3 linked regions of the Methylotuvimicrobium sp. KM2 genome follow. The protein of the gene in region 3 interacts with the protein of the main gene of each other region in a pairwise test. Links are inferred from orthologs where the notes say so. Each region holds a gene or a part of one and is shown on either strand. Other genes may lie near its edges. The genes, in order: ftsZ, ftsA and WJM45_RS17430.

Evidence for each region.
Region 1: the proteins of WJM45_RS17430 (region 3) and ftsZ interact in binary tests that used the Escherichia coli proteins (3 or more experiments, as listed by UniProt). The link is inferred for Methylotuvimicrobium sp. KM2 from one-to-one orthologs.
Region 2: the proteins of WJM45_RS17430 (region 3) and ftsA interact in binary tests that used the Escherichia coli proteins (3 or more experiments, as listed by UniProt). The link is inferred for Methylotuvimicrobium sp. KM2 from one-to-one orthologs.

The regions. Positions count from the first base shown.
Region 1 is NZ_CP150634.1:4,450,453-4,458,657, forward strand. Bases 5,333-8,205 are described here. They hold ftsZ (cell division protein FtsZ), read right to left. Parts: upstream 7,412-8,205; coding sequence 6,254-7,411; downstream 5,333-6,253. Other genes in these bases: lpxC (UDP-3-O-acyl-N-acetylglucosamine deacetylase), read right to left, coding at 5,333-5,865; ftsA (cell division protein FtsA), read right to left, coding at 7,447-8,205. Also shown: WJM45_RS18730 (sigma 54-interacting transcriptional regulator), read right to left, coding at 1-484; WJM45_RS18735 (DUF938 domain-containing protein), read left to right, coding at 650-1,306; WJM45_RS18740 (carbonic anhydrase), read left to right, coding at 1,355-1,930; WJM45_RS18745 (SDR family NAD(P)-dependent oxidoreductase), read left to right, coding at 1,933-2,667; WJM45_RS18750 (DUF1326 domain-containing protein), read left to right, coding at 2,677-3,288; WJM45_RS18755 (DUF2182 domain-containing protein), read left to right, coding at 3,292-4,044; more of lpxC, read right to left, coding at 4,942-5,332. UniProt on the Escherichia coli protein: Essential cell division protein that forms a contractile ring structure (Z ring) at the future cell division site. The regulation of the ring assembly controls the timing and the location of cell division.
Region 2 is NZ_CP150634.1:4,457,013-4,461,369, forward strand. What follows is about bases 1-2,865. They hold ftsA (cell division protein FtsA), read right to left. Parts: upstream 2,114-2,865; coding sequence 887-2,113; downstream 1-886. Other genes in these bases: ftsZ (cell division protein FtsZ), read right to left, coding at 1-851; WJM45_RS18775 (cell division protein FtsQ/DivIB), read right to left, coding at 2,149-2,865. Also shown: more of WJM45_RS18775, read right to left, coding at 2,866-2,889; WJM45_RS18780 (D-alanine--D-alanine ligase), read right to left, coding at 2,896-3,828; murB (UDP-N-acetylmuramate dehydrogenase), read right to left, coding at 3,825-4,357. UniProt on the Escherichia coli protein: Essential cell division protein that assists in the assembly of the Z ring. May serve as the principal membrane anchor for the Z ring.
Region 3 is NZ_CP150634.1:4,132,135-4,140,458, reverse strand. The notes cover bases 3,146-6,058. They hold WJM45_RS17430 (rod shape-determining protein), read right to left. Parts: upstream 5,168-6,058; coding sequence 4,124-5,167; downstream 3,146-4,123. Other genes in these bases: mreC (rod shape-determining protein MreC), read right to left, coding at 3,146-3,721. Outside these bases: rod shape-determining protein RodA, read right to left, coding at 1-515; mrdA (penicillin-binding protein 2), read right to left, coding at 493-2,352; rod shape-determining protein MreD, read right to left, coding at 2,365-2,853; more of mreC, read right to left, coding at 2,840-3,145; Asp-tRNA(Asn)/Glu-tRNA(Gln) amidotransferase subunit GatC, read left to right, coding at 6,264-6,551; Asp-tRNA(Asn)/Glu-tRNA(Gln) amidotransferase subunit GatA, read left to right, coding at 6,568-8,019; WJM45_RS17415 (Uma2 family endonuclease), read left to right, coding at 8,030-8,324. UniProt on the Escherichia coli protein: Forms membrane-associated dynamic filaments that are essential for cell shape determination. Acts by regulating cell wall synthesis and cell elongation, and thus cell shape.

The sequences.
Region 1 (8,205 bases), 320 kb from region 3 along the record:
CAGGGCGTCCTTTTGCCTCTTCCTCATTCAGATATACCGACACATCGCAGCCGCCGCCCCCACGAGCGATGCTCTTAGCGATTTCCACCTTGGCAAAACCGAAGTTTCTGGCCGCAATCCCGCCGAAAACACTAGAGGTCATTCGGCATAATTCCGGAAAATGCGTCACACCCTCTCCAAAAGGACAGCAACTATTTTTAACCCTGATACATTGATTATTCGCCGAATCCAGAGAAAACCCACCGCCGATTTTATTTTTTAACCCAACAACTAAATCGATATAACTTTCCATATTTAAATCTCCATCAATGCTGCGCTCTTCTCGATAAGTTTCTTCAAAAAACCTTCCTGCAGTTCGGGCGATGTATTCGATGAGCTCTTCGCTATGCGTCTTGCCTTGCTGCTCGGCCGCATGCATCAACTCCAACACAAATGTCTGTAAAAAAAAAGTCGGCGTTAAATCGGAAAACGAAGCCTCATTCATGCAACCCCCTTGTGAAATTTAATTTCATAAATTGAAACATAATTTCATAAAAAACACTACCACAACACCTAATCTATTGTTAATAAATATGTTTTTATTGTTAAGTTTATTGGCATAAAGAATGCTTTATTGAGGGGGCTACCTATAAAAAGAGGATTTAAAACCATGACCCAAGACAGACCCCCTTTAGACCCACATCCGCTTAGCGAATATGTTGCGTGGGCCGGCAGTCGAAATCGAGACCCGCTACTAGGCGTATTAAAAGAAAAACTACCGAAAGACCCGAGCCGCGTTCTCGAAATGGCCAGCGGCAGCGGCATGCACATCAATTATTTCGCACCGCATTTCGACCACTTGCATTTTCACCCGTCGGACAAAGACATTGAAGTCTTCAATAACATCAAAAAATTATCCATGGAGCACGACAACGATAACATCGCCGACCCCGCACACCTTGATCTAACCGACCCTGAAACCTGGTTCAATCCCGGCCCTCCGAATAGCTTTTCGGCCATTTTTTGCATAAACATTTTTCAAGTTGCGCCAATAACAATTGCCGATGGTATGATGGAGTGCGCGTCGCATCTTTTGACTGACGAAGGCATTCTGCTGATTTACGGCCCTTTTAAAGTCGAAGACTCATTTACGACCGATAGCAACAAAGAGTTTCATGAAACACTGAGCTCTGCCGGCGTTCCTGAATGGGGCTTAAAAGATGTGGCCGACCTCAGAAAAGCGGCCGAAAGACACGGCATGGAACTAAAAGAACAAATCGATATGCCGGCCAATAACTTTTCTTTAATATTCGGTAAAATTAATTAGACGCACAAATTACCACGCGTCACCAACAATAATAATGAGGAGAAACACATGAGCAATGTATTGAATGAAGTGTTACTTGCCAACCGCGAATACGCTAATAGTTTCGACAAAGGCGATCTGCCGATGCCGCCAGGACGCCGTTTTGCAATCCTAACTTGCATGGACGCTCGTCTCGATCCCGCCAAATACGCCGGTCTTTCCGAGGGTGACGCTCACGTCATCCGCAATGCCGGTGGACGCGCCAGTGACGACGCAATCCGTTCGCTTGTCATTTCCTACAAACTCTTGGGCACCCGAGAATGGTTCGTGATCCATCATACCGACTGCGGCATGGAAACCTTCACGAATGAAATCATGGGCGATTTATTATCTAGCAGTTTAAAAACCGCCTCGGTCGATGCCGATGGCTGGCATGACAGTTGCGAAGGCCCCGGTTGCACCGACGGCAAATACATCAACTGGCTGACCATCAAGGATCAGGCGCAAAGCGTGACCGAGGACGTGATGCGCATCAGAAACAATCCGTTAGTACCGTCCGATATTCCGATTTACGGTTATATCTATGATGTTAAAAACGGTAAATTAATCGAAGTTCCCGAAGCGACTGCGGCGGGACGCGCTTAAAGATGCAGCAGCCATGTTCAGCCGTAGTCATTGGGGTAGGTCCGGAACAAGGACTGGGCGCCACACTCGCCAAATGTTTTTCGTCCAAAGGTTTGCACGTTTTTATTGCAGGTCGAAGTGAAGATAAGCTGCTACATGTGGCCAAAACCATTCGCCAACAAGGCGGATCGGCCACCTTAGTCGTCGCCGATGCAACGGTTGAACACGACATCGTGCATCTTTTCGAAACGATAGCCTTACAGGATTATCCACTCGAAATTGCCGCATACAATGTGGACAGCAATATTCGCAGCCCGCTATTGGAAACCGAAACCGAAACATTCTCTCGATTGTGGCAGCAAAATTGTTTGGGTGGATTTTTATTCGGCAAGGAAGCCGTCTCTTTAATGCTTAAACAGGGCAAAGGCACGCTGTTTTTTACAGGCGCCACCGCTTCGCTGAGAGCAAAACCGCCGTTTACCGCTTTCTCTTCCGCCAAAGCCGGACTCAGAGCCTTGGCGCAAGGCATGGCGCGAGAATTCTCGCCACGCGGCATTCATGTCGTGCATACGATTCTCGACGGCGTGATCGATGGAGAACGAGCCAGAACGCAATTCCCCGAGTTTGTCGCACAAAAGGGCCCGGAAGGCTTGATGCAACTCGATGCAATCGCCGACACCTATTGGGCGATGCACCAACAACACCCGAGCGCCTGGACGCACGAACTCGATTTGCGACCTTTTAAAGAATCTTTTTGACAGAACGTTATGAACCAGACCGACAAAACGTGGCATTTAAAAGGCGGCTACTTCGAAGCTTGTAACTGCGAAACTGCCTGCCCTTGCATATGGCTGAAACCTCCTAGCGAAGGCACCTGTAAATTACTGGTCGCTTGGCATATCGAAACAGGCCATTACCAACAGATTTCGCTTGACAATCTTAATGTAGTCCTGGCCTGCTATTCGCCAGGGACGATGATCGAAGGCAACTGGCAAGCCGCGCTCTATATCGACGACCGCGCCGACGACGACCAAGCCAACGCGATTACCGAAATCTTCGGCGGCCGCGCGGGCGGACATCCGCAAATTTTGATGAGTTTAGTGAGTGAAGTTCTCGGCATCGAAAAAACGCCGATACATTATTCGTCCGAAAACAACCAACGCCGCCTGAGCATTCCGGGCATCGCCGAAGCCGAAATCGAAAGCATTCAAGGCATATCCGGCGGCGAATCGGCAATCAGCAATCCGCCCCTGTGCGTGGTTCCTTCACATGCCTCGATCGTCGCCCGCTCCAAACATTACCGTTACAAAGATTACCAATACGACTGGACCTTCTCGGAACGCAACGGCTTTTACTCCGAATTCGAATACCGCCCCTAAGTCGTGACCCGAACCCAAAACACGCTGTTCGCGGCCTTACTGGCCGTCAATCTAATGGCATGGGCCGGGGTATTCTGGCAATACCGTTACATGACCGAAACGCAGATGGCGGAAATGTGGATGCCGCCCTCCGCGGCTTCGGCATGGTCGACCTTCGATTTCGGCATCGTCTTCTTGATGTGGGCCGTCATGATGATCGCGATGATGCTTCCTTCCGCATTTCCGACCGTGCTGGCATTTGCCACCATTTGCCGCAGACGAGGTCAAAACCTTTTTCGTTTATCCTCGTTGTTCGTGCTCGGCTATTTGAGCATCTGGGTTTTATTCAGCATTGTTTTAGCTCTATTGCAGTGGCAAATGCACGGACTGCTCTGGCTGTCTCCGATGATGAACAACAACAATCGGGCTCTCGCAATTGCTATACTAACGCTGGCCGGCGCCTATCAGTTTTCTCCGACTAAAAATGCTTGCCTAAGTTATTGCCAAAGCCCGGTAGGATTTTTAATGAACCGATGGCGCGATGGAGCAATGGGCGCTTATCGAATGGGGACACAACATGGAGTTGTTTGTTTGGGCTGTTGTTGGGCCGAAATGCTCGTGATGTTTTCGGTTGGCCTGATGAACATTACCGGCATGCTGGTATTAACCTTGATCATAACGCTCGAAAAATTGAGTCCATTCAATGCCGCAACTAGCGCAAGAATTGGTGGACTTCTATTTTTCGCTTGGGCGGGCGTAGTCATGTTTAGCGGCTAACGCTCGCCAAACGAGAAAAAAAGACACGTCCTTGAATTTGATTTCGGAACGGTCACTCGATTTTGCTCTAAAACCGGCCTGCCCCGGGCCGGCCTAGACAAACTACTCCCTTTTGATTGAAAGACCGTCTAAGAATAAAAGGTATGGGATATGTCTATCGAGGACCGCCGTAAACCCATCCATGGGGGCTTGACGGCAGCTAAGCGCCAAGGATGGCGTGAATGCAGATTTTGCAGGAGCAAAAATCTGTCCCTGCTGCCGACATCCTCGCTAGCCACAGCCCATACCTTCTAAAGTTATCTAATTTTTGACTATAAAGGGAGTAAACTTCGCGCGTTCATGTTTTCGGCTTTTATGGCAATGTTATTTTGTTCGTTAGCAAGGCGCGAAAACAGACGTTAATAAACGATGAAACTGTTTCCGCAAAGCTTTTCCGCGCTTACACCTATGCCTTTTACTGCGTAGTTTGACAGGCACCCTGGTATCGAATTTTGATCGGCAATGGTTAAATAAGGCAGATACATCGACAATCGATTTTCCCGAACCGAGAAGGTGAGAAATATACCTTTTGCACTTCAAAATTCGGCAGCGCCTAAGGAGGCGCCGGGGTGCTCGGCCCCTCACCTAGCGCTAGGTGAGGGGCAACATGGAGCTGGCATAGATCCTACATGGACGTATTCACCCAGCACCTAAATTCCACAACCCATTGGCTAGGATTAATTGCCTTGGATAAGTTAGGTGCTGGGTTCACGGCGTCCTTTGACGGGCACCCCGGCGCCGAATTTTGATCTCCGATGAGTATAACAGGGGGGCAGCAATGAATGCTGCCGCCTAAATATCAACCTGAAATAAAAAAAGACTTATCCGGCGACGTCTTTCGCGCTATAAAACGATCGACTATGTCGGCGTAACCAATGTCTGCGCGGAACGCATAAATGAAATCGGCGCTTCGTTTTCGTCATCAAAGGTCACCATCTCCCAAGCATCACGATCTTTAAGCAGCGCACGTAACAACATGTTATTCAATCCGTGCCCGGATTTATAGCCAATAAACTCGCCGATTAAACTGTGGCCAAGTAAATATAGATCACCGATCGCATCGAGAATTTTATGTTTAACGAATTCATCGGCATAACGCAGGCCATCTTCATTGAGGATTTTGTCGTCGTCGACCACGATGGCATTGTCGAGACTGCCGCCCAAAGCCAAGTTATTTTGCCTGAGCATATCGATATCTTTCATGAAACCGAAAGTTCTAGCTCGACTGACTTCCTTGACGAAAGTGGTCGATGAAAAATCCATCACTGCCGTTTTCAAATGATCTTTGAATGCTGGATGTTCGAAATCTATCGTAAAGGTTACTTTGAAACCGTTGAAAGGCTCGAAAGCCGCCCATTTATCGTCTTCCTCGACCCGAATCGGTCGCTTGATACGAATATATTGCTTCGGGCTATCTTGCTCTTCGACGCCGGCGGATTGAAGTAAGAAAACGAAAGGCCCTGCGCTTCCGTCCATAATCGGCACCTCGGCAGCACTAAGATCTATGATGGCATTATCGATGCCGAGCCCGGCGAATGCCGATAATAGATGTTCTATTGTCGATATCTTAATATTATTTTGTACGAGTGTGGTCGACAAGGTCGTTTCGCCGACATTTTCGGGTGTGGCATCGATTGTGACCGGCTCTTCTAAATCCACTCTACGGAACCGAATGCCCGTATTCGGCTCTGCCGGGCGCAAAGTCAAATAAACTTTATCGCCGGTGTGCAGACCAACACCCGTCGCCCGAATAGTATTTTTTAACGTACGCTGTTTTATCATAATCAGTAATGCCAAATAAATGGGGCAAAGCGCCGAATTTTAACACAATTTGATACTGTTTTAAGTAATAAAGCTAGGCATACTTCACACGGCCATATCTACGACTTTTATATTACTCATCGTAAATCAAAATTCGACTCCGGGATGACCGTCAAACGCCCAGCACCTAAATCCCATAGGTTATTGGCAATGATCCAAAATCATGGCTTATTAGGTGCTGAATAAATTATCCAAGATAGTCACGTTCCGGTTTCCTTTGTCTCCCCGTGAAAAACTCTACCTTGGTCGCAGTGAAATCGGTATGCGCTCCCACGCTTTAACGTAGGACCGCATACCGGAGTTTGAAGTGCAAAAGGTGTAGATACCCATTCTGCCCACCGGTTCCCGATTAATCGGCTTGCCGTCTCAAAAACGCTGGAATATCCAAATAGTCCATGTCGACGTCTTTTTTCGGCTGCGCACCGAAACGTGTGTTACGCGGCTCCGGTCGGTTTTGGCGAATCACGGTTGGCTTCTCAAAGTTGGTATAGTCATTATCCACAGCAGCTTGTTTGACCGCTAGTTTGATCGGCGCCGCGACTGCTGCAGGTTGCGAGCCCATGCCGGTCGCGACAACGGTCACCTTGATTTCATCGCCTAGACTTGGGTCGATCGCGGTACCGATTTTGATAATGGCGTCCTCTGCTCCAAACTCATGGACGATATTACCAACTTCATCGAATTCGGAAATCATCATATCGGCGGCACTGATGTTAACTAAGATACCGCGCGCGCCTTGTAGATTGATGTCTTCCAATAATGGACAGGCAATGGCTTTTTCCGCTGCTTCTCTCGCTCTGTTTTCGCCGGATGCGGAACCGGTGCCCATTATAGCGGCTCCCATTCCCGACATCACGGTTCTAACATCGGCAAAATCAACATTGATCATACCCGGATGGGTAATCAATTCAGTAATGCCTTGGACCGCATCTAATAGCACATTGTTGGCGGCACTGAAGGCGCTCATCAACGAAATATTGTTACCCAATACCGGCAGTAATTTTTGATTCGGGATCGTTATCAAGGAGTCGACATATTTTTCCAATGCGACAATACCCTGTTCGGCGACCGCCATTTTCTTTTTGCCTTCAAAGTGAAACGGCTTGGTCACGACCGCCACGGTTAAAATCCCCAAGTCTTTGGCGATCTCGGCAATAATCGGAATCGCGCCGGTCCCGGTTCCGCCACCCATGCCGGCTGTCAAGAACACCATGTCGGCACCTTGTATGACTTCACGAACTCTATCTCGATTTTCTTCGGCGGCTTGCTGACCCACATTTGGATCGGTTCCGGCGCCCAAACCTTTTGTTAATTCCGCGCCTAATTGAATGATTGTATCGACATTGAGCTTCTTCAATGCTTGAGCATCCGTGTTGGCACAAATAAATTGCACGCCGTCGATCTGTTTTTCAACCATATGGTTGACCGCGTTTCCGCCGCCACCGCCGACCCCAATGACTTTTATCACGGCATTTTCAGCGCCGACATCCAACAACTCGTATTTCATTTCGATTCCCCTTACAAAATCACAATTTTTTGTTCTTAAAAATTACCCTGAAACCATTTCTTTATCTTGCCGATGAACCCGGTGTTTTCGACATCGAGCCCTTCAAAACTTCCTCTATGTTCTTTCCCATAGAGCAACAATCCAACCCCTGTGGAATGGATAGGGTTTTTCACCGCATCGGTCAATCCCGATACATGTTGTGGCACCCCCATGCGAACTGGCATATGAAATATCTCCTCGGCCAACTCTATCAATCCCGTTACTTTCGAGCTTCCTCCCGTCACCACGATTCCCGCGGCTATCATTTCTTCGTATCCGCTACGTCTTAATTCCGCTTGCACCAGCAGCATCAATTCTTCATATCGCGGTTCGATAATTTCCGCCAGATTTTGCACCGATATTTTACGCGGAGCTCGATCTCCGATACTCGGCACTTCGATCAATTGTTCGGTATTGGCTAATTGTGTCAATGCGCAAGCATATTTCTGCTTGATTTGTTCGGCATTTTGCGTCGGCGTTCTAAGAGCTACCGCGATATCGTTAGTCACCTGATCACCAGCTATCGGTATCACGGCCGTATGCTTGATTGCACCGTTAGCGAATACCGCGATATCGGTCGTGCCGCCTCCGATATCGATCAAACAAACCCCTAAATCCTTTTCATCTTCGGTTAGCACCGAATTACAAGACGCCAGCTGCTCCAAAACGATATCGTCGACTTCGAGTCCGCAACGGCGTATGCATTTGATTATGTTTTGCGCGGCGCTGGCGCTGCCGGTCACCATATGGACTTT
Region 2 (4,357 bases), 320 kb from region 3 along the record:
TGGACGATATTACCAACTTCATCGAATTCGGAAATCATCATATCGGCGGCACTGATGTTAACTAAGATACCGCGCGCGCCTTGTAGATTGATGTCTTCCAATAATGGACAGGCAATGGCTTTTTCCGCTGCTTCTCTCGCTCTGTTTTCGCCGGATGCGGAACCGGTGCCCATTATAGCGGCTCCCATTCCCGACATCACGGTTCTAACATCGGCAAAATCAACATTGATCATACCCGGATGGGTAATCAATTCAGTAATGCCTTGGACCGCATCTAATAGCACATTGTTGGCGGCACTGAAGGCGCTCATCAACGAAATATTGTTACCCAATACCGGCAGTAATTTTTGATTCGGGATCGTTATCAAGGAGTCGACATATTTTTCCAATGCGACAATACCCTGTTCGGCGACCGCCATTTTCTTTTTGCCTTCAAAGTGAAACGGCTTGGTCACGACCGCCACGGTTAAAATCCCCAAGTCTTTGGCGATCTCGGCAATAATCGGAATCGCGCCGGTCCCGGTTCCGCCACCCATGCCGGCTGTCAAGAACACCATGTCGGCACCTTGTATGACTTCACGAACTCTATCTCGATTTTCTTCGGCGGCTTGCTGACCCACATTTGGATCGGTTCCGGCGCCCAAACCTTTTGTTAATTCCGCGCCTAATTGAATGATTGTATCGACATTGAGCTTCTTCAATGCTTGAGCATCCGTGTTGGCACAAATAAATTGCACGCCGTCGATCTGTTTTTCAACCATATGGTTGACCGCGTTTCCGCCGCCACCGCCGACCCCAATGACTTTTATCACGGCATTTTCAGCGCCGACATCCAACAACTCGTATTTCATTTCGATTCCCCTTACAAAATCACAATTTTTTGTTCTTAAAAATTACCCTGAAACCATTTCTTTATCTTGCCGATGAACCCGGTGTTTTCGACATCGAGCCCTTCAAAACTTCCTCTATGTTCTTTCCCATAGAGCAACAATCCAACCCCTGTGGAATGGATAGGGTTTTTCACCGCATCGGTCAATCCCGATACATGTTGTGGCACCCCCATGCGAACTGGCATATGAAATATCTCCTCGGCCAACTCTATCAATCCCGTTACTTTCGAGCTTCCTCCCGTCACCACGATTCCCGCGGCTATCATTTCTTCGTATCCGCTACGTCTTAATTCCGCTTGCACCAGCAGCATCAATTCTTCATATCGCGGTTCGATAATTTCCGCCAGATTTTGCACCGATATTTTACGCGGAGCTCGATCTCCGATACTCGGCACTTCGATCAATTGTTCGGTATTGGCTAATTGTGTCAATGCGCAAGCATATTTCTGCTTGATTTGTTCGGCATTTTGCGTCGGCGTTCTAAGAGCTACCGCGATATCGTTAGTCACCTGATCACCAGCTATCGGTATCACGGCCGTATGCTTGATTGCACCGTTAGCGAATACCGCGATATCGGTCGTGCCGCCTCCGATATCGATCAAACAAACCCCTAAATCCTTTTCATCTTCGGTTAGCACCGAATTACAAGACGCCAGCTGCTCCAAAACGATATCGTCGACTTCGAGTCCGCAACGGCGTATGCATTTGATTATGTTTTGCGCGGCGCTGGCGCTGCCGGTCACCATATGGACTTTCGCTTCGAGACGAATACCCGACATACCGATCGGCTCCTTGATACCGTCTTGCAGATCGATCACAAATTCTTGCGGCAAAATATGCAAAATTTTCTGATCGGCCGGGATCGCAACCGCTCGTGCCGAATCTATCACTCGATCGATATCGTATTGCGTCACTTCCTTTTCCTTTATCGCAACGATACCGTGCGAATTGAGGCTGCGAATATGGCCGCCGGCGATTCCGGCGAATACCGAGGTAATTTGGCAACCGGCCATCAGCTCAGCTTCCTCGACAGCTCGTCTAATCGATTGCACGGTCGACTCCAGATTGACCACGACGCCTTTTTTCAAACCTCTTGAAGTCGTACATCCGATACCGATGACTTCCATTTCGCCGCCGTCCGTATATTCGCCGACAATAGCCGCGACTTTGGAAGTTCCTATATCGAGCCCGACTACTACATTTCGATCTGATTTTTTTGCCATTATATAAACTCTTACAACGCTCTTATCTTCGTCTGTTAGGACTGTCGCCGCTCGGCGGCCATTTTTTTCCAGTCAATTGCTTTAGCTTCCGGCTTCCACAACACGGTATATCCGTTTGGATATCTTAAATCGACTTTGGCCATCGCATCGATTTGCTCCGGCTCAAACAATTGCAGTGTTTTCAAAAATCGCTGAAAACTTTTAAGTTGCTCCTTCCTGCCCAGCAAAACCTCCGTTCCATTACTCAACAGAATCCGCCATGATCGCCTTTCATCAATAACGAATTCACTTAACCCTAAGGCCCGATCGGCTAACGTTATGCTGATGCCTTTCATAATCTCCAGTACTTTTTGCTGCTGTCCGGAAGGCCCCACCAACATCGGTAAATGATCGAAGCGGTCGACATTCGCCGGGATAAACACCTCTCCACGAGCATTGAGTAAGCCGACCTTCCCCCAGCGCGCTACAGCTGCCTGCTCATATACTTTTATATCAATCGCATCGGGCCAAACTCTTTTGACGCTGACTTTATCGACCCAAGGCATTTGTTCGACCGCTTCCTTGATCGCCTCGATATCGGCGGAAAAAAAACCCGTCTTTACCAGAGGCAACAATATTTCCTTCACTTCGCTTTTGCTAATATATTGAAAAACCCCTTCCGTCCTAACGTATTTGATGGCGGTAGCATGCGCTTCGTAATTCTTTAGACTGCCCCAAACGACCCACATAATTCCTATCAGTATCACGATACTCGCTATAATTCCGGAACCTCGCATGATTCCTTATCCGCAACTCGTTTCGAGAATTCGCCATACCAATTCCTCAAAACTGATTCCCGCCTGTTTGGCGGCCATCGGCACTAAGCTATGATCGGTCATGCCGGGTACGGTATTGACTTCAATCAACTGCGTCTGACCGGAATTATCGATGAACGCATCAACCCGCGCCCAACCCTCGACCGCCAGCGCCTCGCAAGCCGACACCGCCAATACCTGAAGACGCTGTTCCACCTCCGCATCTAGTCCGCATGGACAATGATAGCGAGTGGTATTCGCTCTATATTTCGCTTCGAAATCGTAAAACACATTCGGCGTTTCGAGGCGAATCACAGGCAGCGCTTCACCGCTCAATACCGCGATCGTATATTCGTTGCCGTTAACCCAGGCCTCGGCATAGACATCGCACTCGGATTGCATAGCCAGACGATAAGCTTCAACCAATTCCGTTAAGCTATTCGCCTTGCTCATGCCGATACTGGACCCTTCCAAAGCCGGCTTAACGATAAGCGGTAAGCCAAGCTTTTCTATGCAAGCCTGCGCATCGTTTTCGCTTTTCAATAAAAACCATTTCGGTGTCGGCAAGCCTAAACCCTGCCAACATAATTTTGTGCGCAGTTTATCCATACTCAAGGCTGAAGCTAATACGCCGCTACCCGTATAAGGCAAACGCATCGCCTCTAAAACGCCTTGTAAGACACCGTCCTCGCCACCGCGACCGTGAATAATATTGAAGACGCGGTCCGCTTTGACATCGGTTAGTGCATCAATCGCGCTGCCGGTGACATCAACGGCTTCAACGTCTAAGCCTTGGCTTTTCAATGCCTGAAACACCGCGGCGCCACTGATCAATGAAATTTCGCGTTCCGCTGCCGTACCGCCCATGAGCACGGCCACGCGCCCGAATTGTCCGGGTTTTTTTATTTGAGTCGGCTTCATAAAGATTCACCCACCACACAAACTTCTGTTAGCAATCTTACCCCCTGCATTGTTTCCACAGTGTCCTGCACATGGCCGATCAGCGCTTCGATATCCGCCGCGTTGGCACCGCCTGTATTGACGATGAAGTTAGCGTGCTTGACCGATACTTCGGCGCCTCCAATGCGGTAGCCTTTCAATCCGCATGCTTCTATCAACCGAGCGGCAAAATCGCCCGGCGGATTTTTGAATACCGAGCCGCAACTCGGCTGGTTGGTCGGTTGTGTCTGATTGCGTCGTTCCAACAATATCTTTATTTTTTGCTGGCTCTCGGCGACATCCCCCGGTTCCAGCCTCAACTCGGCGGACAAAAACCATTCTTGCGCCGGACCCGATACCGAGCGATAGGCTATGTCGTAATCCGGGCGGTTTCGTTGTCTAACTTGTCCGAACGCATCAACCGTTTCAACGCTGTCAACGATAGCCCAAGTCTCACCGCCAAAAGCCCCGGCGTTCATTTTCAACGCACCGCCGAGAGTACCGGGAATAC
Region 3 (8,324 bases):
GAGGTGCCTAGATCGGGTTGCTTCGCAATCAATAGCGTCGGTATCAGGATCAACAAGCCGGCGATTCCCATCTGCTTCCACTTCGGAGGCAATGTGTTTTCCGATAAATACCAGGCAATCATCATCGGTGCGGTAATCTTAAGCATTTCGGAGGGTTGAAAGCGAAAGAAGCCTAAATCGAGCCAACGCTGCGCGCCTTTACCGATTTGCCCCATGATCAGTACGGCAACCAGCAAGGTTACGCCGATTCCGTATAGAATCGTCGAATAGCGTTTGAAGTGATAAGGATTAATATGCGCAAGCAGTATCATCAGGACAAAGGCAATCAGCATGCGGGTGGCCTGACGGATCAAGATTTCGGTATCTTGTCCGCTAGCGCTATACAAAATCAGAAAGCTTAGGCTAAGAACTAGCAGTAAACATATCAGCAAGGGAATGTCGATATGCAGTTTTCTCAATAGATTGCCGAGGAGCGAGTGCGGTACGAATTGTTCACTGCGCGTTTCGGTCTTCATCGCTAGGTTCCTGTAAATATTGACGAATGATTTTTCCGGCTATCGGTGCCGCAACCGAGCCGCCATGGCCGCCGTTTTCGGCAATGACGGCAACCGCGATTTGTGGGTCGTGAGCCGGCGCGAATGCCATGAATAAAGCATGGTCGCGTAGTTTAAAAGCGATTTCGTTTTCGTTATAGCGCTTTTCTTGTTTTACGGTAAAGACCTGGGCCGTGCCGGTTTTGCCGGCAATTTGATAATCGATGCCGCGGCTGATGACTCTGGCTGTACCTCTGGCGCTATGGACGACATTGATCATCGCGGAGACGACCGCGTCGATATTTCTGGGATTTAGCGCGAGGGTGGTTTCCGGTTTGGCTTCTGCGGGTTTCAGAATGCCATTCTCGGTAAACGAGTCCACTAAGTGCGGGTGGACGACCTTGCCTCTATTGGCCAGCGTAGCAGTAGCCCGAGCCAATTGCAGCGGCGTGACTTGGGTATAGCCTTGGCCGATGCCGGTAATAACCGTTTCGCCGGGATACCAAGATTGATTACGGGCTTTGCGCTTCCATTGTTTAGAGGGCTGTAGGCCTGATAGTTCGCCGACTAGGTCAATGCCTGATTTTTCTCCGAAGCCGAACTTCGTGAAGAAACGGTGGATATTGTCGATGCCGAGCGATAAAGCCAGGCTGTAAAAGTACACGTCGCAAGACTGCACGATTGCGAGATTCAGGTCAACCGTTCCATGGCCGCCTCTTTTCCAATCCCGGTACTTATGTTTGACATTGGGAAGTTGAAAATAACCGGGGCAATAAGTTTTTTGGCCTGGGTGAGTCACTTGATATTCAAGCCCGGCCAATGCCATGAAAGGCTTGATCGTTGAGCCGGGCGGGTATTGTCCTCTTAGCGCCCGATTGAACATCGGTTGGGCATCCGAGGTTTGCAGTTCTTTATAAGATTTGCTGTCGATTCCGTAGACGAACGGGTTCGGATCGAAGCCGGGGCGACTTGTAAAAACCAAGACGCCGCCGGTTTTTATCTCGATCGCCACGACCGCCCCGTTATAAATATCGAGAGCATCATAAGCGGTCTTTTGTAGATCGATATCGAGGGTTAGATGTAGGTTCGAGCCCGCAGTCGGGTCGACTGTTTTTAAAGTGCTGATCGCTCGGGATTGCGCGTTGGTTTCTATTTCGGCATAGCCGGCCTTGCCGTGTAGTTCGGTCTCATAAGCTAACTCGATTCCAACTTTGCCGACATGGTGGGTGCCGCGATATTCGGAGACAGGGAGTCTTTTTAATTCATTTTCGTTGATACGCCCAACATAACCGATGACATGCGAGGTTAGAATGTCGTAGGGATAGTGTCTGACCAGGCGAGCATGAATATCGACGCCCGGAAAATAAGGTCTAACTGCAGCGAATTTGGCGATTTCTTCCTCGGACATGCGCAGCAATAGCGGTGTGCTGGTAAAGCGTTTTTCGCGTTTGCGCAATTTTTGGTACTGCTCGATTTTATCTTCGGGAATGTCCAGTAATTCTTGTAATCGAGCGAGTGTGTCGTCGAGATCTTTGATTTGTTCGGGGATTAGTTCAAGGCTGTATGTTGGAACATTATCGGCCAACACTCTACCTTTTCGGTCGAAGATGATGCCGCGGGTCGGTGGCAGCGGCGATATTTTAATATGGTTGTTTTTAGCTAGGGTCGCGTAATGTTCGTGACCGACAATCTGCAAATAAACCAAGCGAACGATTAAGCCGGTCGATAGCAGTAGAATGAAGATTAGCGCGACAAACGCGCGCCCAGTAAAAATGCGGTTTTCCTCCGCCGGGTTTTTTATGGTGTAGGTGCGAGGCATGAGACAAACGATTCAACGAATGCGTCGGTATAGTCGTATTGCACGCAAAGAAAAAAAGACTAAGGGCCAGAAAAAGGTGCCGGTTAGTACAGGTAACCAAAAAGTGTAAGAAGCGCGTGCGATAGTTTGGCTATCAGTGATCCAGAATATCAAAAATTGAGATACGAGTAGGCAAAAAAAGATAAATAGTCCTTGTTGCAGAATCGGGTATTGTCTGAGTCGCTTGTGTAGCCTCAAGCACAGGAAGGCTACCAGTGAGTTGGTGAGCGCATTTAAACCCAGCATTCTACCGGTTAATACATCAGTCAGTAAGCCAATGGTCCAAGCGCTAAATATGCCGACTCGGTCGGGCGCGGCCAGTACCCAGTAAATAACCACGAGTAATATCCAATTGGGATTGAATTGCGCCAAGGGTTGAGGCCAGGCGGCGATATTCAGGCACATGGCAAAAATAATCGAGAGAAGATAGCGACCGTAGCCGAAAGCATTATTCTTCGGCATGGTTTTCGTCCGCTTGTTCTGATTCATGAGTTTCCAGCGGGATAGGTGCTTCGCTTTTCCATACGATTAACAATTCCCGGCTTCGATTTAATTGTGCCTTTGGTGTTGCGTATATTTCGGCAAAAGGTTTGTTAGGCTGGGGGATTATTTTTTCGACTACAGCAACCGGATAGCCTTGCGGAAAAATACCGCCTAGGCCTGAACTAATCAGCAGATCGCCTTCCTTGATGTCGGCGTTGTTTGCTAAATAAGGCAATATTAGCCTATTGATTCGCCCGCTGCCGACTGCGATCGTACGTAAGCCGTTGCGATTGATCTGTACTGGAATTGCATGGCCGGGATCGGTAATTAACATGATCTCTGAGTTAAGCGGAAGCGCGCGGTATACTTGGCCGACCACGCCATATGCATCCAAAACCGCTTGCTGAGCATGCACGCCGAATCGTGTTCCTTTATCAACGACGACGACATGTTCGAAAGGTGCTAGGTTAACGGATAATAACTCAGCCACCAGTACCTGTTCGCCCAGTTTAAAGGATTTTTCCAGCAATGCCCTTAGCCGGATATTTTCTTTCTCCAGGGCTTCATATTTAAGCAATTGGGATTTGTAAATCAATTGTTCTTGGCGTAGCCGTTCATTTTCTTCATTTAAACTATAAAGTGATTTTATCGATTCTACGGTTTCTTTTGAGTGATGTAGAGGCCAGTCTGTAATCGATTGAATCGGATAGGTAATCATTGATAGCACGCTGCGAAGTTTGTCCAGTTGCGAGCTTTTGCGTTCAGCGACCAGAAGCGCGATTGAAGCCACTACTGCCACCAGCAGTCGCGTATTAATCGAAGGGCCGGTGGCAAATAAAGGATTAATAACGATTACCTCGAAAATGAACCGTATAGGCAAAGATATTTCGCGCGGTCATGTTTGCGGGTTTCTGACGAGCTCTTTTGGTCGATAGCATTGCCATAAAAGCTACAAGCATGATCGCTCGATGTATATCCGATATACGGACAGAATATTATTTGGATAGTTCGATTGTGTATCATTCGAATCGACATTCTATCCGTGGAAATTGATTTAGTAAGGATTTCGTGATTATAATGTCCTGGAACTATGAGTTGTGTTGAGGTTTCGGTAACTCGCTGGGTCTGCCAATCGAGCAACCGAGCCCTCCATAAAATAAGGAAGTTATTTACGACCAAATCCTAAGCTATTCAAAGCTTCGATTCTGCCGAGTCAATCGGCGTGGCGAGTTATTGTTTTCGGTTGAAGTTATTCTAGCGAAAATGCGCTAGGGCCCTTTTTATCCAGCATTTCCAAAACGATTCCACCGCCTCGAGCCACGCAGGTTAGAGGGTCGTCGGCGATATAAACCGGTAGTCCGGTTTCCTCTGCGATCAAACGATCGATATCTTTAAGTAGTGCGCCGCCGCCGGTCAGAACGATACCTCGGTTCGCGACATCGGCGCCGAGCTCCGGCGGAGTCTGTTCCAGTGCGACTTTAACAGAACCGACGATGCCGGACAAAGGGTCTTGAAGTGCTTCCAGAATTTCATTACTGTTTAATGAAAAGCTGCGCGGTACGCCTTCGGCGAGATTGCGCCCTTTAACTTCAATTTCTTTGACTTCGCTACCCGGGTAAGCCGCCCCAATTTCATGTTTGATGCGTTCGGCTGTGGCCTCGCCGATCAGTGTGCCGTAATTACGGCGGACATAATTGATGATCGCCTCATCGAAACGATCGCCTCCGATTCGTACCGATGCCGAATAGACAATACCGTTCAATGAGATGACGGCGACTTCCGATGTACCTCCGCCTATATCGAGCACCATCGAACCTTGGGCTTCATCGACGGGGAGTCCTGCTCCGACCGCAGCCGACATAGGTTCCTCGATTAAATACACTTCACGGGCGCCGGCCATCGAGGCGGACTCTCGAATCGCTCGGCGTTCTACTTGAGTGGAGCCGCATGGGACGCAAATCAGGATACGAGGGCTAGGGCGTAGGAGTTTATTTTCGTGAACCTTCTCGATGAAATACCGCAGCATGCGTTCGGTTACGGCGAAATCAGCAATCACGCCATCTTTTAAAGGACGAATCGCGGTGATGTTGCCGGGAGTTCGGCCTAACATCATTTTGGCCTCCATACCTACTGCCGCGATGGTTTTAGCTCCGCGAATTTTGTCTTCCTTGATGGCCACAACCGAAGGCTCGTTTAATACGATTCCTTTTCCCGGAACGTAAATCAAAGTGTTGGCGGTTCCTAAATCTATCGAGAGATCGTTGGAAAAAAGGCCGCGTATTCGTTTGAACATTTATTAACCTGTATCCTGAGCGAATAAATTGTATTACTTTATCAATCAAGCGGGTAATTGAGCAAGATATAAAGTATTATACTTAACGCAATTTAAAATGCCGTTTCATTTTTCGCCTTTCGCCGCTTTGTAATTAAACGCTTTTCCCTGCAAGGGGAGCGATAAGTCGAGAGTTGATTTTTAAGGCAGCGTGGATATGACGTTTCAGTCACGCGTCTTTAGGAATTCGTGAAAATAACTTACTGTGAAAGTTCGTAGATTTTGGTTCTTTATCTAATTTTTCGATATAAGAAGCTCGGCAGAGAAAATGCCGGTTCCGGAGAGGGGGCGGTGGCTCGATCGACAGCCGCCGTCGAGCCTACATGGACGTATTCACCCAGCACCTAAATTCCATAGCCCTTTGGCTATGCTAACTATCTTGCGTAATTTAGGTGCTGGGTTCACGGCGTCCTGTCGGGCGAGTGACCGCACCCTCCGCCACCAGAGAACTTTCATTTGCCGGGGCGATGGCCAGACCTACATGAACGTTACTGTAATTATGAGTTTTGTAGCAGGTTCGGTAATTCGCTTGCAGGACCTCGTAAACTCAGCACCTAAGTTCCATAGTCTATTGGCCATGATTGATTGTATAGATAATTTAGTTGTTGGGTGAATGCAGATTTTGCAGGAGCAAAAATCTGCAAACGGCATGGATGGCGTGAATGCAGATTTTGCAGGAGCAAAAATCTGCCCTGCCGCCGAGAGATGTCAACCGAGCAATCTAGCGTGCTTACTTGTAATTATTCACACCCCCTATCGTTCCCACGCTCCGGCGTGGGAATGAAGACCGAGACGCTCTAGCGTCTCGTACCGCTGGAGCGGTACTCAGGCGTTCCCATGCAGAGCGTGGGAACGATAATTTCCGGGGGACTGAATAGTTACGCTTACTTTGCATTAAATAATGGGAAAGTTATTTATGACCGAATTCTTAGCAATCAATGCTCGAAACCAAAAATAGCAAGCTCATGCTGAATAGCTACCCAAAAAATTATGAAACGCTCGGATTTTGAGTTGCGAATAGTCATGTTTTCGGATTAATGATTAATGGAGTTGTAAAATGTCTTTAACGACCGACGATGTAAATAAAATCGCGCATTTAGCAAGGTTGGGCGTCGATATCCAAGATGTCGATACTTATGCGCATGATTTATCGGGGATACTCGATTTGGTTACGCAAATGAGCCAATTAAATACCGAGGGAGTTGCGCCCATGGCGCATCCGATGGAGCAAGGCCAGAGGTTGAGACCGGATCGGGTAACCGAAACGAATATGAGAGAAAAATTTCAAGCGATTGCACCTCAAGTCGAAGCGGGATTGTATTTAGTCCCTAAGGTGATCGAATGAAGGATGGGGAAAGGCTATGAATAATAAAACCATCGCCGAACTAGCTAAAGGCTTGCGTTCCGGCGAATTTTCCAGCGTGGAGTTGACGCAAGACTATTTAGAGCGGATTCGGCAGTTTTCGGCGCTCAATACATATATTACTGTGACGGCCGAGCAGGCGCTTGCCCAAGCCGAAGCCGCGGATAAACGGTTGGCTGCAGGAACGGCCGATTTATTAACCGGAATACCGGTTGCGCAAAAAGATATTTTCTGCACAGATGGTGTAAAAACGTCTTGCGGTTCGAAGATGCTCGATAATTTCATTTCGCCGTACAATGCCACTGTCGTCGAAAAACTTAATGCCGCCGGCGCAGTGATGCTCGGTAAATCGAATATGGATGAATTTGCAATGGGCTCGTCGAACGAAACCAGTTTTTATGGTTCGGTCCAGAACCCTTGGAATGTTTCGTGCGTTCCGGGCGGTTCTTCGGGCGGGTCGGCCGCGGCGGTTGCCGCAGGACTCACGGCAGGTGCGACAGGTTCGGATACCGGTGGTTCGATACGTCAACCGGCGGCTTTCTGCGGTATTACCGGTTTGAAGCCGACTTACGGGCGCGTGTCCCGATATGGCATGATTGCCTATGCCTCGAGCCTCGATCAAGGCGGTCCGATGACGCGTACTGCCGAGGATGCGGCGATCATGCTGCAAGCGATGGCCGGTTTCGACGAGAAGGATTCGACTAGCGTCGATATACCGGTTCCCGATTATTCGGCCGGCCTGAATCAGCCGTTAAGCGGTTTGAAAATCGGTCTGCCGAAAGAATTTTTCGGCGAAGGGTTGAACGGCGAAATTGCAGCAGTCATCGAAACAGCCGTCAATGAATATCGCAAATTGGGTGCCGAGGTCAAAGAAGTCTCGATGCCGAATCTGAAACACGCGATTCCGGCTTATTATGTGATTGCGCCGGCCGAATGCTCGGCGAATCTATCGCGTTTCGACGGCGTTCGTTTCGGCTACCGTTGCGACAATCCGGCCGATTTGACCGACCTATACACGCGCTCGCGCGGCGAGGCATTTGGCAAGGAAGTCAAGCGTCGCATCTTGATCGGAACCTATGCTTTGTCGGCCGGTTATTACGATGCCTATTATTTAAAAGCTCAAAAAGTCAGGCGTTTGATCACTGACGATTTCAAAAGCGCATTGGCCGAGGTCGATGTGCTGATGGGTCCGGTATCGCCGACGGTGGCGTTCGGTCTCGGCGAAAAAACCGGCGACCCGATTCAAATGTATTTGTCCGATATTTATACAATCGCGGTCAATCTGGCAGGTCTTCCGGCCATGTCGATTCCGGCCGGTTTCGTTGACAATAAACCGGTTGGTTTGCAAATCATCGGGAATTATTTTGCCGAGGACCGGTTGTTGAATGTAGCTCATCGCTATCAGATGAATACTGACTGGCACAAACAGGTGCCGAAAGGGTTCGAATAAGAGGTTGGATATGGCCAAGGTTACCGAATTGTCTCAATTGGATATGAACGGGAGTTACAGCTACGCCGATTATTTGACGTGGCGTTTGGATCAAACGGTCGAGTTGATCAAGGGCAAGATCTTTACGATGTCGCCGGCGCCGAATGTCAAGCATCAGCGGATTTCTCGCAATCTTTTCAAGCCGATCGTTAATTATATGGCAGATAAACGCTGCGAAGTCTTCTCGGCCCCGTTCGACGTCAAGCTTTACGATCGCCGCAAATCGAAATTGAGCGACCGCGAAGTTTTTAGTGTCGTACAGCCCG